Regions from separate parts of the Leucogemmata humicola genome, predicted to be linked through region 1. Evidence: riboswitches for the same ligand, from Rfam matches in the RefSeq annotation. Region 1 holds a riboswitch; the other holds the start of a gene.
What was found. Region 1 has a riboswitch for cobalamin ahead of AC6H4Z_RS15455 (ribonucleoside-diphosphate reductase subunit alpha). Riboswitches for the same ligand answer to the same signal wherever they lie in the genome.

Region 1 (3,407 bases):
GTCTCGCACGCGCTCCATGAATAGATCGGGGATCCAGTGCGCGAGGTGCATGTCGTGCGTGCGCCTGCGATCGTCGCCCGTGTTCTTGCGCAGCTCGACGAACTCCTCGATATCGAGATGCCACGTCTCGAGGTATGCGCACGTCGCGCCCTGTCGTTTGCCGCCTTGATTGACCGCAATCGCGGTGTCGTTCGCGACCTTGAGGAATGGAATCACGCCCTGACTCGGGCCGCCGGTGCCGTGAATCAAACTTCCGAGCGCGCGGACGTTCGTCCAATCGTTGCCGAGCCCGCCGCTCCATTTCGATAGCAGTGCGTTGTCGCGGATCGCCTTGAAGATGTCGCCGAGGTCGTCCTGCACCGATGTGAGGAAGCAGGACGACAGCTGTGGATGACGCGTACCGGCATTGAACAATGTCGGCGTTGAACTGCAGAACGCGAAACTCGATAGTACACGATAGAACTCGATTGCGCGGTCGGTGCGCTCCGATTCCTGTTCGCCGAGTGCGAGCCCCATGGCGACGCGCATCCAGAACCACTGAGGCAGCTCGTAGTGGCGACCGTCGTGCTGGAGGAGATAGCGGTCGTACAGCGTTTGCGCGCCGATGAATTCAAAGGCAAAGTCGCGAGTGGCGTCGATCGTCGACGCGATCCGTGCCAGGTCGTACGATGCGAGCCGTTCGTCGAGGCGGCCGACGGTGATGCCGTGCGTGAGGTACACTGCGAATTGCGTTCGATACAGCGTGCGCATTTCGCCATAGGTCACCGAGCGGCCCATTACTTCGCCGTAGAGATTTCCCAGAAGCAGCCGCGCGGCGAGTGTCGCGTATTCGGGCGCCTGTTCGATACGCGCACGTGCGGCCAGAATGGCTGATGTGCCGACTTCGGTGCGTGTAACGCCGTGGTACGAAGAGGCGAGCGCTTCGTCTGCGACGACGACAGGATCGACTGCTGGCGTGAGACCATACGCCGCCTCGGCGATGAGTCCTCGCAGGACTGAGCCTTCGAGGAACGACTCGCGTCCGTCCAACTCGCGAATGCGAAGTCGGGGACCACGACGTCGCTCAGCGCGCGCTTCGCGATAGAGGATGTAGCGGCGCGCGACGGCGTAGTGGCCGCCGTCCATCAGTGCGCGCTCGACTTCATCTTGGATGGTCTCGATCGCGAGCGCGGTTTCGTGTGGATGCGTCGCGAGGACGAGCTCGACGGCGTCAGTCACACGCTCGATGTCGTCGAAGTAGCGCGTGTCGAACGCATCGGGGTAGGGAACTTTCGCTTCCGCGCGGAACGCCATCTCGATGGCGTGGGCAATGCGCGATCGGTCGTACGAGACGGTCCGGCCGTCGCGTTTGACAACGCGAGCAAGGGCTGAGGAAGGAGCGTTGGGTGCGCGGGTCGGGTCGTCCGCCGATATCACAGTTTCCATATGTCCTCCGGCGTCGTGACCCTATGATCCGCCGAAGGAACGCTGGGCACCGAAGGCCTCGAGACGGTTCTAGGGAACCGGAGGCCACGCGCGGCGACCACGCCCCTTCACGCGAAGGACGTCGTCACGACAATTGGCTCGCGGGTGGGCATTCGGGCTTGGCAGAAGTGCCTTACCGTTGCGCGACAGCGCCGGATTTTCACCGGACTTTCCCCGTGTTTGAAGCCGGCTACGACAGCCGGCCCCGCGAACATCTCATCGAGTAGTGCGAGGCAATCATACGTGAGTCCGAGCAAGCGAGCAAGGTCGCGCGCGGGCCGGGCGGATCCTCGCCCAGCGCGTGAATAATCCCGATTGAAATACTCGGCATTACGGCTACGTTGCCGTCCAAGCCCAGCCGTTCCTTCAATTCGATAACGCTAAAATGAACAAGCGCAAAACCGTCCTCGCCTTCGCTTCACCCGTTCTGCTGTCCATCGCCGCTGCGTGCTCGAGCAGCACCGACAGCCCGACGGATCCAGGCGCCGCGTATACGTCGATTCAGCTGAACACCTCTTCGGCCACCGCCTACTTCACGCTTGGCGCGACCGCATCGGTCGTCACGGTGGGTGATCCGACGTCGTCGACGGCATGGGATCTCGCATTCACGCCGGAGCCCGGAGTTGCGGTGAACGGCGGTGCGAGCGGTCCGGGCGGAGTTACCGCATACTGTCTCTGCACCAACTCGAAGCTGACGCTCGCACAAGTCGAAGCGCTCACGTCGACATCGGGTACCGATGCGTTCGGAGCAGTAACCGCTGCAACTATTCCCGGCGAGTCGTCGTTTCAGCTCGACGCATCTTCCCAGGCGATCAGCAATTGGTACGACTACAACGCAACCACGCACGCCGTGACGCCGAGTGCGAATGTGTGGGGCGTTCGACTCGCGTCGACGAGTGGCGCGTACGCAAAATTCCACGTGAAGACGCTGTCGGCACCCGGCCAGTCGAACGCGGGTCCCGTGACGATCGAATGGGCGGTTCAGCCGTCGGCAACCGGCGCGTTGGCCGCAAATCAACAGGCGACGGTCGATCTCACCAGCGGCGGCAAAGTCTACGTGAACCTCACAACCGGAGCGACGTCCACGTCGTCATCGGCGGCGTGGGACGTTGCGTTGCAGGGTTACACGATCACGGTCAACGGTGGAGCGAGCGGAACGGGGAACGTTGGTGCGGTGTTGCTCGTGCCGTCGACATTCTACACGTCGTACGCCGCAATCACTGCGATTCCCGTCGGTGCGACCGGAATTCCGTCGACGGCATTCACGAGCGATGGAGCGGGCGGGGCATTCCTCGCATCCGCGCCCTACCGCTATGACGCCACGTCGCACCAAGTGTATCCCACCTATGACGTTTACTTGGTCAAGCGCGGCTCGGCGGTGTACAAGGTCCAAGTCACGGGCTATTACAACAGCGCCGGTGCGTTCGGAACCATCACGCTGCGCTACGCGAAGATTGCTGGCTGATCCCGCCGGCCATTCTCAGACCACCGCGAAGTCGAAATGACCTCGCGGTGACCCGCCCGAAGGTGCCGGCTCTGACCGACGCAGACCTCAGACCTCGACTTTCGTGAGGCCGGGCAGCTTGGGTCCGCGATTGTCGCCTGACGAGCGCCCGCGCGCGTGTCGCCAAAGCCACGGCAGGAAGTAGTCGCGCTGCCACCGGAACTCGGCGACTATGCTCGCGACCCACGATCGCGACCATGGCGTCGGCAGCGGGTGCGACCAGGAATCATCCGTACCAGGGAGACCAAGCCCCCACGCAAGCGCAGCCGCAATTCGCTCATGTCCGAGCGAGTTGGCGTGGAGACGATCGACGCTCCAGAGCCGCGGATCTGATCCGATGGAATGCTTTGCGACGTCGACGAGAATCGCTCCGCTCGATGCCGCTGCACGACGGAGCGCATCATTCAGCGCGCGCACGCGTCCGGAGAACAGCCGAGTG
Region 2 (3,407 bases), 270 kb from region 1:
GAGATACGCAGCTGTCGGCTCACCAATCGCCAGCAAATTGAGCGGACGCGCGAGTGAAAACAGAACAGCCAGCGCGGGAACGAGGCATGTCGCAAGAATTCCGACACTTCGCCACGACGCGTTGGCGTGGCTTCCCATCATCCAGAAGATCGCCGAACGCACCGCCTCGGTATCGGCGAACGTGAGCACGAGCCAGATCACCGCGACGAGAAACGCGCTCACCACGACGCCAGCAAGCAATAGCACGCGGGTATCGAGCGTGCGACCAACGCTGAATGCGATTCGAAACACGAGCAGCATCGACAACACAGCACCCGCGAATGCGGCAAGCGGCAACGCCCAGACAAAGCGCAGCGACCACCCTGTCACGACGGTGATGACCGCTCCCATCGCCGCGCCGCTCGACACACCAAGGATGTACGGCTCGGCCAACGGATTGCGCAGGAGCGCCTGAAACGTTGCACCGCTCACCGCGAGTGCTGCGCCGGCGAGGGCGGCCTGCAGCGCGCGTGGCATTCGCAGCGCGCGAATGATCGTGATGGTCGTCGGATCGCCGCGACCGAAAATGGCGTCAATCAGCGCGCCGTTGCTCGTCGCCACGGCGCCCAGTCGTACGGCGGCAAACAGCGCCACGACGACTAGGACGCTGAGCACTGCCAGGCGCAGAGACAGCGGCCAGGCAAGGCGCGCACGAACACTCACCGTCGAACTCCGGCCGCCTGCGTCGAGTCGACGCCGGCAACTTCCGGATGCAGTGCGCGTCGCAAAACGAGTGATGCTGCCGCGATACTCGGACTCGGACGGCTCATCAAATCAGCCGGCACCGTAACGACGCGGCCCGTGCGCACTGCGCGAAGGTCGCGCCAGCCCGCCATCGCGCGGAAGCGATCGAGCGAATTGGTTTTGAATTCTCCAACAGGCACAACGAGGATGTCGGGATCGCGGCGGACGATCTCCTCCATCGCCACATTCGGCCAATTCGCCGCAGCGTCGGCGAAGATCGAACGTCCGCCGGCGAGTGAGATCAGTTGCCCGATGAACGTCTGCGGGCCTGCAGTCATCGGCGGGTCGTTGTACACGACATACAGCACGCTCGGCGCAGGGCGATTGCTCACCGAGGTACGAACACTGTCGAGCGTAGCACGAACCGACGTCGCGACTGCCGTCGCCGCGGAATCGTGACCGCTGAGTCGTCCGATGCTGCTGATTCCGTGGAAAATGTCCGTCGTGTCTTGCGTGCGAAGAATGAACACTGGAATGCCGAGCGCGGTGAGCTTCTCGCGCACCTGCTGACGCTTGTCGCTCTCCCACGAGATCACGAGATCCGGATGGAGATTGACCATTGCCTCAACACTCGGATCCACTCCGCCGCCGACCGACGGCAAGTTGGCAACTTCGGGTGCCACATCGTATCGCGTTCGCGCGACGATTTGTGTCGTCGCACCGATCGCGATGAGTGTTTCCGTCGCGCTTGGGATGAGCGAGATGACGCGCTGCGCTGGCTTCGCCAATCGAATCGTGAAGCCGGCGTCGTCTTTGACTTCGATCGCGGAATGTGCCGCGGAATCGATGCGCGCGTCGCGCGTGGCATCCCGCGAGCAGGCGGTCGAAAGCAGCGCGATGGCGCCGCAGATCGCGATCGATCGTTTTACATCGATGCCCAAAAACACGAAACCCGTCCTAGCGCAGTGAGCGGCGGGACGGGGGCTGAAGGCGGCACGAAGCGCGAGAGGCAAAGGCGCGGCGGACCGGCGATCGACCCCGCGCCCCTCCCTCGAGGGACCTAATGCGGGAACGAACGGGCCGGTCTCCTGGCTCGAGGCGGATCGGCTCTCCCTTCCCAGCGCCAAAGCGCCAGTGGGTGGTGCATGAAGCCGACCTGACCCGCCGATCCGACGCTCTGATGAGCGGCGCATCGACAGGACCTCTGACAGTGGCGGGGCCGCGCCGGATTCACACCGGCTTCCTACTGCATGGCCCGTTCAGTTCAGTTGTGCTCGAAACACTATCACGCTGAAGCCGCTTCGCGCAAGTCGCTGGAAACATCCCACGGCCCTTGCGCGCAGCGCGTTCCGCGGTGACACTGCGCGCGTGTCCGAGCCGAAACTGAACGCGCGCGTGCTGATGGTACAGGGCACGTCGTCGCATGCCGGGAAATCGACGCTGGTGGCTGCGCTCTGCCGAATCTTCGCGCGCGCTGGCTTTCGCGTTGCGCCATTCAAGGCGCAAAACATGTCGAACAATGCTGCGGTGACGCTGGGCGGCGGAGAAGTTGGACGCGCGCAGGCCATGCAGGCTACAGCTGCTGGTGTGCCGGTGACGGTGGACATGAACCCCGTGTTGCTCAAGCCACAGAGCGATCGCACGTCGCAGGTCGTCGTGCTTGGACGCGTTCATCACACGTCGAACGCGCGTGAGTACTACGATCGCACCGCAGAGCTCTGGCCCGTTGTCACGGCGGCGCTCGACCGCCTACGCGCCGAGTATGACGTCGTCGTCATCGAAGGCGCCGGAAGTCCGGCCGAGATCAATCTCGAGCGATACGACATCGTCAACATGCGCGTCGCCCGCTACGCCAATGCACCGGTGGTGATTGTCGGCGATATCGATCGCGGTGGCGTCTTCGCCTCGCTCTTCGGCACGGTGGCGCTCCTCCCGGAATCGGACCGCGCGCTGATTCGCGGTTTCATCATCAACAAGTTCCGCGGCGATCCGTCGCTCCTCGACCCCGGCTTCGATACGCTGCTCGAGCGCACAGGTGTCCCGACACTCGGCGTTCTTCCGTATCTCGATCTCTCGCGGCTTCCGGCCGAGGATGCCGTTGAATGGGATTCGCTCGGCCGGAATGCCAATGAGCAAACGCTCATCGATGTCGCCGTCATGCGACTGCCGCGCGTCGCGAACCTCGACGAATTTCAGGCCCTCGCCTGCGAACCCGGCGTCGCCATGCGCTTCGTCGCCGACCCGAACGAGCTCGGCAGTCCGGATCTGATAATCATCCCCGGCACCAAGTCCACTGTCGCCGATCTCGCATGGCTCCGCGAGCGAGGTCTTGCCGATGCGATTCTCTCGAAGCGCGCCGCGGGCACCCCAGTGCTCGGAATCTGTGGAGGGTTCCAGATGCTCGGCACCCGCGTCATCGACGAGGGCGGCGTGGAAGCACGCGCGTCGGTCGACGCGCTTGGCCTTTTGCCGATGACAACGGTGTTTGCCCCCGAGAAGGTGACGCGACGCGTCACCGGCCGCGTCGTCAAGGCGAACGCGCTCTGGGCGCCCGACGATGTCGTAGGCGATGAGACAGATCGCGAACCCTCACGTCTTGGCGGGCACGCGCTGGACGCATACGAAATTCACATGGGTCGTACCGACCGAATCACTCGTGGCGACGAGCATCCCGCGCCCTTCTC

Region 2: linked by a shared signal. The riboswitch ahead of AC6H4Z_RS14300 (ABC transporter substrate-binding protein) and the one ahead of AC6H4Z_RS15455 (ribonucleoside-diphosphate reductase subunit alpha) in region 1 are both predicted to bind cobalamin.

The regions. Positions count from the first base shown of each region.
Region 1 is NZ_AP040875.1:3,647,941-3,651,347, reverse strand. Features, by position in the region: gene AC6H4Z_RS15455 (ribonucleoside-diphosphate reductase subunit alpha) at 1-1,425, opposite strand, end outside; cobalamin riboswitch at 1,552-1,688, opposite strand; gene AC6H4Z_RS15450 (HmuY family protein) at 1,850-2,929, shown strand; gene AC6H4Z_RS15445 (SGNH/GDSL hydrolase family protein) at 3,017-3,407, opposite strand, start outside.
Region 2 is NZ_AP040875.1:3,381,587-3,384,993, reverse strand. Features, by position in the region: gene AC6H4Z_RS14305 (FecCD family ABC transporter permease) at 1-702, opposite strand, end outside; gene AC6H4Z_RS14300 (ABC transporter substrate-binding protein) at 699-1,670, opposite strand; cobalamin riboswitch at 1,785-1,997, opposite strand; gene AC6H4Z_RS14295 (cobyric acid synthase) at 2,125-3,407, shown strand, end outside.